Regions from separate parts of the Clostridium sediminicola genome, predicted to be linked through region 2. Evidence: riboswitches for the same ligand, from Rfam matches in the RefSeq annotation. Region 2 holds a riboswitch; each other region holds the start of a gene.
The links. A riboswitch is a leader RNA that binds a small molecule or an ion and turns the genes downstream of it on or off. The one in region 2 is predicted to bind S-adenosylmethionine.
Positions count from the first base shown of each region.

Region 1: it holds a riboswitch for S-adenosylmethionine, as region 2 does, so the genes downstream of both, ACQ3F0_RS08735 (methionine ABC transporter ATP-binding protein) here and ACQ3F0_RS16160 (hypothetical protein) in region 2, are expected to answer to the same signal.
Region 3: it holds a riboswitch for S-adenosylmethionine, as region 2 does, so the genes downstream of both, ACQ3F0_RS22780 (O-acetylhomoserine aminocarboxypropyltransferase/cysteine synthase family protein) here and ACQ3F0_RS16160 (hypothetical protein) in region 2, are expected to answer to the same signal.

Region 1 is NZ_BAABMF010000003.1:417,427-423,126, forward strand. It holds gene ACQ3F0_RS08730 (methionine ABC transporter permease) at 1-47, opposite strand, end outside; gene ACQ3F0_RS08735 (methionine ABC transporter ATP-binding protein) at 48-1,055, opposite strand; SAM riboswitch class I at 1,140-1,238, opposite strand; SAM riboswitch class I at 1,304-1,401, opposite strand; gene ACQ3F0_RS08740 (metal ABC transporter solute-binding protein, Zn/Mn family) at 1,466-2,368, opposite strand; gene glgB (1,4-alpha-glucan branching protein GlgB) at 2,365-4,329, opposite strand; gene ACQ3F0_RS08750 (cofactor-independent phosphoglycerate mutase) at 4,492-5,700, shown strand, end outside.
Region 2 is NZ_BAABMF010000010.1:98,661-104,360, reverse strand. It holds gene ACQ3F0_RS16185 (thioredoxin family protein) at 208-435, opposite strand; gene ACQ3F0_RS16180 (permease) at 498-1,514, opposite strand; gene ACQ3F0_RS16175 (ArsR/SmtB family transcription factor) at 1,530-1,880, opposite strand; gene ACQ3F0_RS16170 (DUF4317 domain-containing protein) at 2,303-3,676, shown strand; gene ACQ3F0_RS16165 (DUF1292 domain-containing protein) at 3,791-4,126, shown strand; gene ACQ3F0_RS16160 (hypothetical protein) at 4,245-4,601, opposite strand; SAM riboswitch class I at 4,685-4,796, opposite strand; gene ACQ3F0_RS16155 (hypothetical protein) at 5,143-5,448, opposite strand; gene ACQ3F0_RS16150 (ATP-binding cassette domain-containing protein) at 5,589-5,700, opposite strand, start outside.
Region 3 is NZ_BAABMF010000021.1:72,730-78,429, reverse strand. It holds gene metA (homoserine O-acetyltransferase MetA) at 1-127, opposite strand, end outside; gene ACQ3F0_RS22780 (O-acetylhomoserine aminocarboxypropyltransferase/cysteine synthase family protein) at 176-1,453, opposite strand; SAM riboswitch class I at 1,707-1,899, opposite strand; gene ACQ3F0_RS22775 (ferritin family protein) at 2,079-2,570, shown strand; gene ACQ3F0_RS22770 (sensor domain-containing diguanylate cyclase) at 2,596-4,311, opposite strand; gene larAH6 (nickel-dependent malate racemase, LarAH6 family) at 4,707-5,700, opposite strand, start outside.

The DNA.
Region 1 (5,700 bases), on a different contig from region 2:
AGTGATGGTAATATTAAATTAAATAAATTAACAATATTGTATAACAATTAAATCACCTCAACCTTCAAATTATTCATATTTAAATACTTTATTGAAGATAGAACATCTTTTTCTTGTCCAGAAATTTTTACTACAAGATGTCCTAAATTAGTATCTTGGATATTTTCAATATTTCCAGCTAATATATTTACATCAACATCATGTTTTTTTACCATATTGGAAATAATCGGTTCTTCGGATCTATTTCCCAAAAAAGATATTTTTAGTACATTTTCATAAATCTCCTTATTTTTGATTAGAATCTCTTTAGGAACATAGAGAATATCATCCTCTAGAAAACTTTTTAAAGTTTCAGTTTTAGGATTTGAAAATACTTCTATAACGCTACCGGCTTCTACTATTTGTCCATTTTCCATTACTGCAACCTTGTTACATATATTTTTAATAACATTCATCTCGTGTGTAATAACAATAATTGTTATACTAAATCTTTTGTTTATACTTTTAAGAAGATTCAATATAGATTGTGTAGTATTGGGGTCAAGTGCCGAAGTAGCCTCATCACACAAAATTATTTTCGGATCATTTGCTAGTGCTCTAGCTATACCAACTCTTTGTTTTTGTCCACCTGATAATTGGGAAGGATATACATCTTTTTTATCAAAAAGATCTACGACTTCCAAAAGTTCTTTTACTTTTTTATCTATCTCTGTTTTTTTTAGCCCAGATATTTTTAAAGGAAAAGCAATGTTTTCATAAACTGTGGAATTCATTAACAGATTAAAATTCTGAAATATCATCCCAATTTTTTTTCTTGTTTCTCTTAACTCCTTTGGATTTAGCTTTGTTATATCTTTTTCATTTATTAATATCTCTCCACTTGTAGGTTTTTCTAGCATATTAATGCATCTAACAAGTGATGATTTTCCCGCACCACTTAGCCCTATAATTCCATATATATCTCCATCTTCAATTTTCAAGCTCACATTTTTTACGGCATCCAATGTACTGGTTTTGGATATATATGTTTTACATAAATTCTTAATTTCTATCAATCCATTCTCCCCCTTGATTATCATGTTACTTTTTACATTAAAACAAAAGACCTCTTTCATACCGAAAGAAGTCAATATATCTTAACATTATCTCTCAGCAAATGCTGTAGGACTTGGCACCATTACAAAAATGCTGGTTGCCGGGCTTCACAGGGCCTATCCCTCCACCTCTCTTGATAATTTTATTATTTAATTTTTGAACAATAAAAAACTTCTTTCATTTCACCGAAAGAAGTTGGATTCAAATCACATTATCTCTCAGCAAATGCTGTAGGACTTGGCACCGTTGCAAAATGCTGGTTGCCGGGCTTCACAGGGCCTATCCCTCCACCTCTCTTGATAATTAATATTCAATTTAAGTACATAGAGTATTATATTAAACATAAAACAAAATGTCAACATTTAATTTATTATTGGAGCACTTCTCTAAATTTATTTTTTATTTCTTCTAAATTTCCCAAATAATTTTTTGCTAAAGGAGCTACTTTAACTGTTACTCCCCCAATTTCTTCAGCAATAGTTTCTGCTTGTTTACTATCAAATTCTTCTTGGTAAAAAACAACTTTTATCTTCTCTTTTTTTGCAAAATCAATAACTTCTTGTATTTTCCTAACAGTAGACTCCTTACCATCATCTTCTATTGCAATCATATTTAACCCGTAATCTTTTGCGAAATATCCAAAAGATGGATGATAAATAATAAATGAGTTGTTCTTTATATTATTTAATGATTCTCGTATTTCTTCGTCTATTTTTTTGATTTTAGCTATATATTCTTCAGAATTTTTAATATAAGAATTTTTATTATTGGAATCTACTTTAATTAACTCATCTCTTATACATTCTATCATAAGTATAACTCTTTTAGGTGATAGCCATATATGAGGGTCTTTAGCACTATGTTCTACACTTTGGAAATATAGATGAGGATAAACCTCCTCAACTTTGTTATCTAGTGAAATTATCAATATGTCTTTATTAAAGTCTCTGATACTAGGCAAAATATTAACTTCTTCAGTTGATACTCCAATAGAAAAATACATTTTAGCTTCACTTAATTTAGCCATTTGTTTAGGTGTTGGCTGGTAATTTGCTGGACTATATCCAGGAGGAATCATAGTGATAATATTTACATTATCACCTGCCACAGCCCTAACAAATGTTTCTTCTGGTACAATAGAAACTGCAACTGTAATTTTTTCTTCATTACTAACTTTTTTATTAGATTTATTTGATGTACTCTCTTTACAACCACTTAAACTAATCACAATAGTAATTATAATTAAGAATATTATATTCTTAACCTGCTTCATATCTTTTCTCCTTCTAATATTAAACTTTTAACTTTTTCTTTCTTCTGTTTAGGTTTTAGGACCAACATAGCCAAAGGTGGAATTTTTGTTTTTATATGATATGGTTGATTATTCCATTTTTCTTGGTTTGCTTTCATAATGCCCTCATTTATTTGCCCTGATCCATTATAATCGTCTTCGTCACTATTGAAAATTTCTACATATTCAATATTTTCTGGAACCCCAACCTTATAATCGTAGTAAACAACAGGAGTAAAATTACATATAAATATTAGATAATTACTATCTGTTTTACCCTTCCTAATAAAAGATATAATACTTTGTTCATAATTTGAATGGTCTATCCATTCAAACCCATCATATCCATGGTCTTTTTCCCAAAAAGCACTTTCTTTCTTATAAAGCATATTTAACTCTTTAACATAGTGTTGTAGTTTTTTATGTGGAGGATATAAAAGTAAAAACCAATCCAGCTGTTGGTCAAAATTCCATTCTATGAATTGACCAATCTCTCCACCCATAAATAACAATTTTTTTCCTGGATGACCCATCATATAACCATAAAATAATCTTAAATTCGCAAATTTCTGCCAATAATCTCCTGGCATCTTATCTAAAAGAGATTTTTTTCCATGAACTACTTCATCATGGGATAGTGGCAAAACGAAATTTTCTGAAAAAGCATAGAGTAATGAAAATGTTATTTTATCATGATGCCATTTTTTATATATGGGATCTAGTTGCATATATTTTAACATATCATTCATCCATCCCATATTCCATTTGTAATTAAACCCCATTCCCCCTATATATGTAGGAGCTGTAAGCATTGGCCAAGTGCTTGAATCTTCCGCTATTACCAAAGGATTCTTGACATACTTAAATATTGCTTCATTAAGTTTTTTAAGAAAATCTACAGCTTCAATCTTCTCATCTCCACCATATTTATTTTTTATTTTTAAATCAGATTTCATTCCATAAGTTAAATATAACATATTAGCGACTGCATCTACTCTTATTCCATCAATATGATACTCTTTAAACCAAAAAATAGCATTTGATATTAAATAACTATGTATTTCTAACTTTTCAAAATCAAAGTTTGATGTTCCCCAATCATAATTTTCACCTATTAAAGGGTTTGGATGTTCATAAAGATGTGTACCATCAAAGTTATATAACCCATGAGCATCTTTACAAAAATGCCCAGGAGCCCAGTCTAAAATAACTCCTAATCCCTTTTCATGAAATTTATCAACTAAATACATAAAATCCTTAGGTGTCCCATACCTTGATGTAACAGCGAAATATCCTGTTGATTGATACCCCCAAGAAGCATCTAAAGGATGCTCCATAATTGGAAGTAGTTCCACATGAGTATACCCCATAGATGCTACATACTCTGGAAGTTCTTCTGCCATATCTCTATATGTATAAAATTGTTTTTTTGAATCCTCGTCTTTAGTCTCAACATCATGTGTTTTCCAAGAACCTAAATGAACTTCATAAATATTAACTGGTTCAGAATAAATATTACTTTTTTCACGTTTTTTTAACCATTTATCATCTTTCCAGTTATATCCTTTGTAATTATACACAATAGATGCATTCTTAGGACGAAGTTGTGAATAAAAAGCACATGGATCCGCTTTTAGAACTGGATTTTTCTCATTGCTATTAAATACTTCGTACATATAACTGTCGCCCTCTTGAATATCTTGTATAAAAAGCTTCCATATACCAGAATTTTCAATTTTTTTCATAGTATATTTTTCGCCATTCCAATTATTAAAACTTCCTACAACTCGAATTTTCTCAGCATTTGGAGCCCAAACAGAAAAAAGAGCTCCCTTCACTTCATCACTCTCCTTTATATGACAGCCTAAAAACTCATAACTATGATAATTAGTTCCTTCATGAAAACAATGTATATCAAATGATGATAAAGAAATATTTTGCATATTTACACCTGCTTTCCTTATATGATAATTAATTATACCATATACTTCCTTTATTAGAATATTATTTATTATAAATACCTTAAACCTCTTTTCTTGTATATACTTTTTTACTGTGATACAATAAAGTAATTTATATTTCATTCAATAAAGGAGGGGTTTAACTTGAAATATATCACAATTTTAGTTGATGGTATGGCTGACTATGAAATTGAACACTTAAATAATAAAACACCTTTGGCTGTAGCTAATATTCCAACTATTACAGAAATGGCTCAAAAGGGAGAAGTAGGACTGGTACAAACTGTACCAATAGGTATGTCTCCAGGAAGTGATACTGCTAATTTATCAGTTATGAGCTATGCTCCAGAAATATACCATACAGGACGTTCACCACTAGAAGCTGCAAGTATGGGTGTAGAATTATCAAGCACTGATGTTACTTTCCGTTGTAATCTTGTTACATTATCCGAAGAAGAACCTTATGAAGAAAAAACTATGATTGATCATTCTTCTGGAGAAATTACAACTGAAGAAGCAAAAAAATTAATTCTTGATATTCGAGAACTACTAGAAACAGAATTAATAAAATACTATCCTGGTGTTAGTTACAGACATTTAATTGTTTGGGATAAAGGGCCTTTTGATTATAAACTAACTCCACCACATGATATTTTAGAAAAAAAAATCAAAACTCATCTACCTAGTGGACCAAATAAAGACATACTTTTTAATATGATGAAAAAATCATATGATCTTTTAAAAAATCACCCAATTAACTTGGCTCGAAAAGAAAAAGGATTAAATCCTGCTAACTCTATATGGATCTGGGGAGAAGGTAAAAAACCTAAACTAGATTCTTTTAAAAGTAAGTTTGGATTAAACGGTGCCGTTATATCTGCAGTAGATTTAATCAACGGTATAGGAATACTTGCTGGATTAAAAACTATAGAAGTAGCTGGTGCAACGGGAACAATAAACACTAATTTTAGTGGAAAAGCTGAATCTGCTATAAAGACTTTAATCCAAGGTGATGATTTTGTTTATGTACATATTGAAGCACCAGATGAATGTAGTCACCAAGGAGATTTAGATGGAAAGATAAAATCTATTGAAATTATTGATGAGAAGATTGTAAAACCTATAAAAAAAGCTATGGAAGATGCTGGTGAAGATTTCCGTGTACTAATATTACCCGATCATAGAACACCAATAAAAATAAGAACTCATTCATCAGAACCTGTACCCTATGTGATTTATGACAGTCGTGTAAACAATAATAATCCTAAAAATAATTTTACTGAAAAGTCTGCAACTGAATCTGGTAATTTCTTTGATGCAGGTGAAAAGTTAATGACTTATCTTTTGAAAGAA
Region 2 (5,700 bases):
GATTTGAATATTATGTAGATATTCTTCGCTTTCCAATTTTATCAATATACTTCAGTATACTATTTTAATATAATTTATTCCAGTGTTAATAAAATAAAACTTATTTTGGAATAAAAAAGTTCTTAATTCTGTTTTTAATCATTTCATACTTTCATAATCAAAAATAACTACCTTAGTATTTATTCTAAGATAGTTATTTTAATTATTTTATAATAATTTGATTATTTCATCAACTTTTGCAACTCTACCTGAGACTTTTACTTTTTCATCTATTACTAATGCAGGTGTTTTCATCACTCCGTACTTCATAATATCTTTGAAATCAGTAACCTTTTCAACTGATACATCTTTCCCAGATTCTGAGACAGCTTTTTTTGCATTTTCCTCTAATTTCTTACACTTTGTACATCCTGTTCCTAATACTTTAATAATCATATTATTAACTCCTTTTCAAATAAATTTATTTATTGTGATTAATTTATCACTTATATCCTCTATTAAACAAATATATATGCGAAAGCATTAAATAAATATCCAATGATAATTATTCCAATAGACACTATTGTAATAAAAGCTCCTAATAACTTAGGTTTAACAACCTTACTTAACATTACCATAGAAGGGAGTGAAAGAGCTGTTACAGCCATCATAAAAGATAATACTGTTCCAATTCCTACTCCTTTTCCAAACAACGCTTCTGCTATAGGCAATGTTCCAAAAATATCTGCATACATTGGTATTCCAACTATTGTTGCTAATAAAACTGAAAAAGGATTATTACCTCCGATAACATTTTCTATAATAGATTGTGGTATCCAATTATGAATAGTAGCGCCTATTCCAACCCCTACTAAAACATATATCCAAACTCTATTAATAATATCCTTAACTTGATCCTTTGAATAAGAAATTCTATCTTCTTTAGTCATTTCTTCAATATTTGCATCAACATTTTCAATTTCTCGAACATAGCCTTCAACATACTTTTCGAGCCCTAGCTTGTCAATTAGAGTTCCACCAATGACTGCAAGTATTAACCCAACTATTACATAAGCACCTGCAATCTTAGCCCCAAAGAATGACATTAATAAAAGAAAAGATGCTAAATCCACCAATGGAGAAGATATTAAGAAAGAAAATGTTATCCCAATAGGTAACCCTGCTGAAGTAAAACCTATAAATATGGGAATACTAGAACAGCTGCAAAATGGAGTTATCGTTCCTAGTAATGCTCCTAAAATATTTCCTTTTATACCCTTTATACCACCTAACAACTTTTTTGTTCTCTCTGGAGGGAAATAACTCTGAATATATGAAATCACAAAAATAAGAACAGATAATAAAATAAATATCTTTATTGTATCATATATAAAAAAATGTATACTTCCACCAACATTATCCTCTATTGATAATCCAAAAACTTTTTCAACCAATAACCTTACTAAATTATGTAGCCAAGTCATTTTTAATAATTGATCATTTAACCACCCGAATATACTAGTAATAAAAACCATGTTACAAAATCCTCCCTACTTTTTACGTCCCCTTATTTTAATTTCTTTGAATATATCTGCTTCCTTTAATCTTTCTAAGTCTTTAGTGATTTTTTCATTATCACCAGATTGTTCGATGATACCCTCAAGAATATCTCTTAACATCTTATTATCACTTAAGTAATAGTTTATATATTGCTCTTCTCTTTGATCTTTCACAAATCCCATATCTCTAAGTTTTGCTAAGTGCTTTGAAATTTTAGGTTGTGACTCTTCAAGTATTCCTTGCATTTGACAAACGCATAACTCTCTATGGTACATTATTATCAAGATTCTTAATCTTGTCTCATCAGACAAAACCTTAAATAAGTTCGTCAACTCATCCATATTACCTCTCCTTCATCATCTTGGTTATTTATCATGTTTATATACCCATATGAGTATATAAACATGATAGTATTTTTATTTTAGTTTGTCAAGAAGAAATAGTAATTTTTCCAGATTTTTTTTAAACCACGCTCATAACAATCAAGAATCAAAAAAAACTGCAAATAAATTAAATTTCCATGCCACCTTCAATAAGTTTACCTAATAAAATCTTTAATTAATATAAAAAAAATACTATAATTAATAGTGATAATATACTATTTAATGATGTTAACAGTTGACTGTTTACAGTTTACAGTAACGGATACCTTTCGATAAATCGAAAGCTTTTAATTGAAATTTTAAGATTTTCTGAAAGAAAATCATCCTTAACTGTAAACTGTGCATTGTGAACTGTGAACTAGATATAAAGGGGTTTATATATGAGAAAAAAAGATATACTTGAGTTAAAAAGACGTTTTAAAAAAGGTCATTGTACCTTCACTAAAACGTGCGGATGCTATGTTAATGGTGAAAAACATGTTATTTTAAAATTTAGAGAATCCTTCCTAAATTTAGATGAGGATGAATACTTTAAATACTTAGAAATTGCTAAAAAAGTTTTATCTGGAACTATTGGAAATAATATTTTAGAACTTAACTTTCCAACTAATGAGGATCTTATAAATGAAAAGCAAATTTCTCTTATGCAGCTTAAAAACAGTAAATTAAAAGATGATGCTATTCTTGATGATTTTTATGAATCGATTATAGATAATTATGATTATACTGGTAATTTTTTAATACTTATTTTTCATGATGCTTATGATGTTATTACTAAAACCAAAGATAATGCAAAACTAGATGAATCTGAAGAAGTATATGAATATGTGTTATGTGCAATATGTCCTGTTTCACTTTCAGATCCTGGTCTTAGATACTATGAAGAAGAAAATAAAATAAAAGCACGTATTAGAGATTGGGTAGTTGGTGCCCCAACTAATGGCTTTGTGTTTCCTGCTTTTATTGATCGTAGTACAGATGTTAACTCTATTATGTATTATACAAAAAATGCAAAAGATACACATACTGAATTAATGGAAAATGCTTTAGGTTGTTATTCAAAGCAAACTGCTACTATACAAAAAGAAACATTCCAATCAATTATTAAAGATTCTTTTAGTGCTGACGAAAAGAAGGCTGATAAAATTTTTATGGAAATACAAGATAACTTAAATAATATGATAGATGAATACAATGATATATATGATGATACAGATCGTGAACCGATAAGCTTAACAAAGAAAGATATACAAAACCTTTTAATAGAAAGTGAAGTTCCCGAAGAAATTACTACTAAGATTGAAAAATCCTATATAGAAAACTTTGGTGATGATCTTCCTTTAGCAGAGAGTTTAATTGACTCAAAGGTACTTAAGGCAAATGTGCAAAGGAAAAAGGAAGAACGCCTACACAAACAAGTAGAAATACTTCAAACTAAACTTGAGCAAGTAGAAAAAGAGACTGCTATAGATAATGAAACTCCCCTGTCTACAGAAGTTAATGATGATAATCCGGTTTTAGAACAAGCTTCTGAAACTGATTTAGAAGAAACTTTAGAAACTAATTTAGAGCAAGTTCAGGATGCAAATGCAGAAGATATTAAGGTTACTTCTAGTTATGACGTTATACTTAAAGTAAAACCCGAAAAAATACCTCAAATAAAATCTCAAATGATTGATGGCCAAAAATGTATAGTTATTCCTATTAATGAGAATGAACAAACTACAGTTAATGGCTTGGATGATTTGATTTAAATTATTGGTTACTTGCAATTTAAAATTTTATGAATTAAAATGTATGAATAACCTTTTAAGGTTGCTTTTATAAAATACTAAACATATATAATTGAAAATAACGGAGGATTAAAAATGGATAACCATGAATGTAATTGCAATTGTAACGGGAATGAACTCAAAACAGAAAGTGGATGTGGTTGTGGATGTGGACACGAGCATGAACAGGAAACAATGCCTATAATAACAATACCATTGGACGATAATACTGAATTAGAGTGTAATGTGGTAGGAGTTTTTTCTTATAAAGATAATGATTATATAGCATTAATACCAGTAGATGAAGAAGAGGTTTTATTATTTACTTATGAAGAATTAGGTAACGAAATGGTGATGAATAATATAGAAGATGATGAAGAGTATGAAAAAATAGAAGAATATTTTTTTCAAATAACTAGTGAATCAAAATAATAATTTAAAAGTTAATTCTTATAAAAGAAGTGATATATTTTCAAATATATCACTTCTTTTATTGTGCATTTGAATTTAGTGGCCGTAATTGTGGTTACTACTAAAATCCCGGACCTAATTAGCTATTTATCATCCCATTAACCCTTTTATAATAATTTGAAGTTTCATCAAAATCATTAATTTTTAATTTAATCAACTCAAGAAGAGTCATATCAAAAGTAAGTATACTCTTTTGTCTAAAGGTCTCAATTTCTTCAAAAAGATTTTCTATAACCTTCTTTTTATTACAATAAATCAATGCAGTCTTTTGGTTTAACTTATACGTTATAACTTTTTCATCTTTAAATAATTTTTTGTTGATAATTGAAATTACGTATTTTACATACTCCTCAGTATTTGAATTTGTTCTTATAATAGAATCTGTAAAAGAATTACCTCCTATAACCCTTCTTGTTTCTGTATTAACATTATTCATTATTATCTGCTCCTTTTAATTTTTCTAATATATACAAAAAAACTTCCTATAGAAAATACTATAAGGAAGTTTTTTATTATTCTCGCTTATAGTCCCATATCCACAATGGCTATGGTGGGCATTAGCACCAACACTATTTCTAGTAGGTTGCTGTAAGTTCATAGAGCCTTAACTCTCCCTTACTCTTTATAAGTTTAACTATAAACATACCACTTCAACTATAAATCTAAGCAAATCTAAAACCTGCTATAACTTATGATTTTAGACTTGAATAGATTAAGTTCCCGTAAAGTATGTCATTATTCAATTGTAATTAAAAATATAAAAACCTTCTTATCCATAGGATAAGAAGGTTAATTAAACTTTTTTGTTTAAAATCTTTTTATCCTTTTTGGGTGGACCACCTTGCCCATAGACAGGTTGGTATAGGGTTACAGAGCCAATTCTCTACCCTAACTCAATATAAATAAATTTCTAAATATTTAATTATTAACATTATACATCTAAAAATCTTATTTGTAAATATACAGATTTTAAAAAATTAATATGGCAAACGATTCAATATTTGTTCTATCAAATACAAAGTACCTTTTATGCCAAAATGAGTTTTAGCGATGACATCTATATTTCCCATACTCGGAATATCAATCTCAATGGACTTAAATGTTTTATGCTCTCTACAACATTGACTAATGGTATTACCATTTGATAATAGTATTTGTCCCGGGCAATCTAGGACATCTTGTTTAAGAGCATATGATAAATGGTGATTGTTTAATAAACTCTCAAGAATATTTCTATATTCATTCATCAAACCATCTTGTACAGAAATTGATTCTGGTACCATACCTAAATAATAGAGTAAAAAGTTTGTATATGCTAAACTTGATGATGGCGCAGCATGAATTGAATATGTTACTCCTCTAGGTAATCCTGTTAGTGAATGAAGTCTTGATATATGAATATATGCTTCTCCACGTGCTCTTTCTAAATCATATTATAAGAGTGTTCCCTTAGAGAAAAAATTCCTACATCTTTTAAAGTTTGATATACAATTTCCTTATCCTCTTTATTTTTAAGTTGAAATCTATCTTGACAA
Region 3 (5,700 bases), on a different contig from region 2:
AATTCAGTATCAAGATTTTAAGAGGTCTTATATCTTGATGAACTGCTCTTTCCTTTGTCATAACAAATATATTTTCTTTTTTTAGTGTATCTATTGCAGGTAAGTGTTTTGGTACAACAATTGACATATAAACAATCCCTTTCCTTAATAGCTAATTACTTATTATCCGTTGTATTTAGCTATTTCTAAGTGCTTGATCGAAATCTTCAATTAAATCATCTATATCTTCAATACCTACAGATACCCTTATTAAATCTGGTAATACACCTGCTGCTATTTGTTGCTCTTCTGTTAATTGTCTATGCGTTGTACTCGCTGGATGAAGTACTGATGTTCTAGCATCTCCTAAATGTATAACAAGTGCTGCTACTTTTAGATTTCGAGTGAATTCCTTAGCAGCCTCTATGCCACCTTTTATACCAAAAGTCATTATTCCACTTGCCCCAAGTGGTAGATACTTCTCCGCTAATTCATTACTTTTATGACTTTTTAGTTTTGGATAACTAGCCCAATTTACTTTTGGATGATTTTCTAAGAAAGAAGCAAGTTTCAAAGCATTTTCACTATGTCTTTCCATTCTAAGATGAAGAGTTTCCAATCCATTATGCATAATAAATGCATTAAACGGACTCAAACAGCATCCTAAATCTCTCAAAAGCTGTACCCTTGCTTTTGTAATAAATGCAGCTGCCCCAAATGTCTCTGCATATTTCACCCCATGATAACTAGGGTCTGGCTGAGTTAATTCTGGATATTTCCCATTATCCCAGTCAAAGTTTCCACCATCAACAATAATTCCACCTAAACTTGTAGCATGCCCATCAATATATTTTGTTGCTGAATGCACAACTATATTTGCCCCATGTTTCAATGGATTACATAAATAAGGAGTGGCTAATGTGTTATCAACTATAAATGGTACCTTCATTGTTTCTGCTACCTTAGCAAATTTATCAAAATCTAAAACATTAAGTCCAGGATTTCCTATTGTTTCTCCAAATATGGCTCTTGTATTATCTTTAACTTTGCTAGCTATTTCATCATAGCTAGCATCTGGATTGACAAATGTAACTTCTATTCCTAATTTCTTAAGGGTAGATGCTAATAAATTCGTAGTTCCACCATAAATTGTCGATGCAGCAACAATATGTTGTCCTGCTTGACATATATTAAGGAAAGTAACTAATGATGCAGATTGCCCCGATGATACTGCAAGTGCTCCTACTCCACCTTCTAGTAAATTAACTTTCTCCTCTAATGCCCCCACAGTAGGATTACTGATTCTTGAATACATATGTCCCTCTCTTTTTAAGTCAAATAAATCAGCTACCTCATCAGGATCAGAATATTTATAAGTTGTACTTTGATAAATTGGTAAAACTCTTGGCTCACCAGATTTCGGATCATAATTCCCTTGTATACAAATAGTCCCTTTTCTAAATTCCTTTTGCATAATAAAGCCCCCTTTTTTATTAGTTAACAGTTTACAGTACTCAGTTATGCACACCTTTCACTTACGTGAAAGCTTTTAATTTAATAAACTCTCATTAACTGCTAACTGTGCATTGTGCACTAAATATATCTATATCTATATCTACATAGTAGTATATCTTTATTTATACACACCATACACTTTATAATAAAAAAACCACTTCTCTGATAAGAAGTGGTAGATTATACAGTATTATTGTATCTCTCTTTACCTCTTCTCATCTCTCAGGATTATTCCTGTAAGAATTAGCACAATTCCAATTTTATATCTTTCAATTCAACTATTGATTTATACCCAGTCAGAACTCGTTAGTGCATAAATCAAGTCCCTCAATAGAATCTCTTAATATAACAATTGGCTGTTGCCGGGTTTCATTGGGCTCATCCCTCCACCACTCTTGATAAGAATATAGTTTTTTATTTAAAAACTATTTTACATCTATTTTTCAAAAATTTCAAGTTTTTTTTTGCAAAATTGCAAAAATTATTTTTACTCATCAAAATATTTATTTTTATAGTATCATCCTAGCTGTTTAGGAAAAAATAATATTACATTCTTTAAAATTTACTTCAAAGAGGGGCTTTATGTGAAAAATGATGAATTAAAGGTTATAAAAAAAGCAATTATCCATGAAATTGAAGGTTATGAATTTTATAAATTAGCTTCTGAAAAAGCTGACAGTTTAGATACAAAAAATGCATTTATAGAGTTAGCAGACGAAGAATTGACTCATATTGAATGGTTGAAGAAACTTTTTAATAATATTGATTCAGATAAAAGCCATAAATTTGATTTAGCTTTTATAGAAAGCCCAGAATCCGCTAATGTCTATGATTGGTCAAACCTTGATAGAAGAGATGCAGCCCTTGCTGTTTCAGTATTTGGGATTGCTATTCAAATGGAAAGAACATCTATTGATTTTTATGAGAATGCTGCTAAAAATTCATCTGTAGAAAAAGCAAAAGAGTTATACCTTATATTAGCTAATTGGGAAAAAGCACATTTAGAGCATTTTAGCGAAAGATATGAAGAATTAAGAGAAGCTTGGTGGTCTAAACAAAATTTTGCACCTTATTAGAAAATGCGAAAAATATTCGCATTTTCTAATCTCCATATAGCATTTCAATTCTATCCCCGCCGTTATCTTTAGCTTCTTCCATAAATTCATAACATTTATTGATAATTTGATCAGGCATATCTCCAGTAGATTCCATTATAGCTACACTAATAGTTATTGATAATTCTACATCTTCAAATTGGTATTCCCTTATTACTTTTCTTATTTTTTCTGCATATTCACTGGCTTCTTGTCTATTTGTTTTTGGCATTATCACTAAGAAACAATTACTATCATATCTCCCAATAGCAAATGGACTTATTAAATTTTCTTTTATTAAGTCATATACCTTATTTAATACACTATTTCCTAAATCATAACCATAAGTTTTATTAATACTTTTAAAGTGGTCAATATCAATCAATCCTACACTTAACTCTTCATAATTTACCCTTGAATATTCAACTTCTTTCTTTAATATTTCATGTATATATTCATGGCTAAACGCTCCTGTAACCTTATCTTTTTCACTCAAGCTTTTAATTTTTCTATTACATTTCTTTACTTCAAATAAAAGTTCATTATTGAATTTTTCTGTATTACTTTCATAATCAACTAACATTTCTCCTATTTTTAAACTAATATGATTTTCTATCTTCCCTTTAAACCGCGTAGTTGTATAAATCAAAATCATAAATACTATAATATTTATGAAAATTATATAACTTATATTTTGATTCAGCTTCTTTTCTCGTGAATCATTATTAAATGCCTCTATTGTAGGATATGTTATTTCAGCTCCTACAACCCATTTTAATTGAGGAATACTAATTACATAAGCACCTTTATTTTCTTCAATATTTGTATCTGGGTTTGTTTTATAATAATTCACAAAACTACCTGTTAAATTTTTTTTAGCAACTTGCAACTCTTTTTGAGTAATTTTGATGCCTCTACTATCTTGTAAATTCCAGATATTTTTATCTAAAATATTTTTATTGGAACTATTTGTGAGCACATTTCCTTTATAATCAAATATAAAAATATTACTAAGGTTTTTATAACCAAATTTTATCGAATTAATCCATTGAAATATTTTAGCAGTATCTTTAGAAATATAATCATTCAAAAACTCTTCACTACCTATATAGTAATCTAAAGGTTCAAATTTTGTCATATAAATTATTTTTTTATCAATTTCATTTTTATCATTTTCCCATAACTCATATATATATCCCTCTTCATTACTTTCAGATAAACTTATACTGCTATTCTGTATTATATCCCCATTCTCATCCTTTGTACTAACTAAATGCTTGTCTATTTCATTGTCATTATTTTCTACTATCACTTTTCCATCTATATCTCTAATAAAATAAGTATTGTAGCCTTCATCATATTTTATATTTTCAACTGCATCATTAATTATTTTTTTCAATTCTTTACGAGACAAATTTTTATTATTATCATAAATTTTCATAGCTATATCATACAATCTATCTGTTCTATCTTTAAGCGTAAACTTTAAATCATTTTCTCCTTCACTTATTGTGAATTTCAGATAATCTACTACACTATTTACTATATATTTTGCTTCATTATCTGATGATTCTTCATATTCACTCTTCAAATTCCTCTTTTCATTGGAATAATTTTTTTGTTCTTCTAATATCCAAAATATTGTAACAAAAATAGAGCATATTAAAATGACTATTAACATTTTTATGTAAATTTTTTTTATATCATTGCTTGTGCTTTTCATTCATCCCACCCACTTTACATCAACTTAGTTAGTACTCCTCTTTATTATACCATTATTTGTAAATAATTTCCTATATTTTTACAAATAATTATTTAATATGGTTAACCCACAAAAAGTAAGTTGAACTAAAATCAACCATAATATCTACCACAGATTGATACGTTCTGACGCTATATATTGTTGTCGAAGTTCAACTAAATTACTTTTTGTGGAATAACCTTAATATAAGTTTTATCTTTTTTTAGCTTATAAACCCACTTTTATAACAGAATTCAAAAAACCTGAAGTCATCACGACTTCAGGTTTTTTATTGTAACTTATGTTTTAAAATAATGTTGAGTTTAAAAATCAAGTTGGTAATTTGAATGAAAAAACGAAAACCTATTTACTGCCAACTATAAAGTATCACTACATACCTTAGGTAGAGTAGATCCTCCATATGGCATCACAATTATATCACTATCTTCACCTAATAATTCTGTTGCACTATCTAGTGCGCCTTGAAGTGAACTATAAGGCTCTAAGAAAATATTTTTAACTAAATCATCATCAAGGTCAGATACTAAGAATATCCTAGCTTTTTGTAACACCATTGAAATTGCTGCAGCTTTATGGCCACCTAATTTAAAGTTTTCCTTAATTTTTGTTATTAGATCTTCTGATTTCTCAGCAGTTGTTAACCATTCTTCAAAAACTGCTGATCCTAATCCCTCTTTACATGATGCTAAAAGAATAATTATACCGCCATCTCTTACAGCATGTTTTGAGTTATCTAATCCCTTTTGAGCTTGATATAAATTGATATCTTTAGGATATCCCCCTGGTGAAACAATAACTATATCAGCTGGTTTATCTAGTTTCACTTTATATAATTTATCTAAGAATTTACATCCTTCTCTATGTGCTTCCATTATATCTCCAGCAACAGCCTTACGGATAACTTTTTTTTCATCTAAAACCACATTAACCATAAAATCTAAATCAATTACTTTAGTTACTTCATCAATATCGTTTCTAAGAGGATTAGAATCTAACTCTCCTGCTTTTGATTGTTCTTGAACCATCATTGTATGATTTGCTTGAATAGTTTCTTTATCACAAACTCCTGGTAAAATTGCCTTAGCTCCACCGCTATATCCCGCAAAATAATGAAACTCAATATTACCTAAACATATTCTTCTATCCGCCTCTACTACTGGTCTGAAAACATTGATAGGTGTTCCTGCTTTAGTCTTTCCAAGACTTACACAATCAGCAACATCAGAATCAACACAGTTAACTCTTTTATAAATATCTTCTCCTACCAAATACTTTATTTCTTCTTCAGTATGCATTCTATGACTTCCAAGACCAAACACAACAGTAATATCTTCATCAGGAATATTAGCT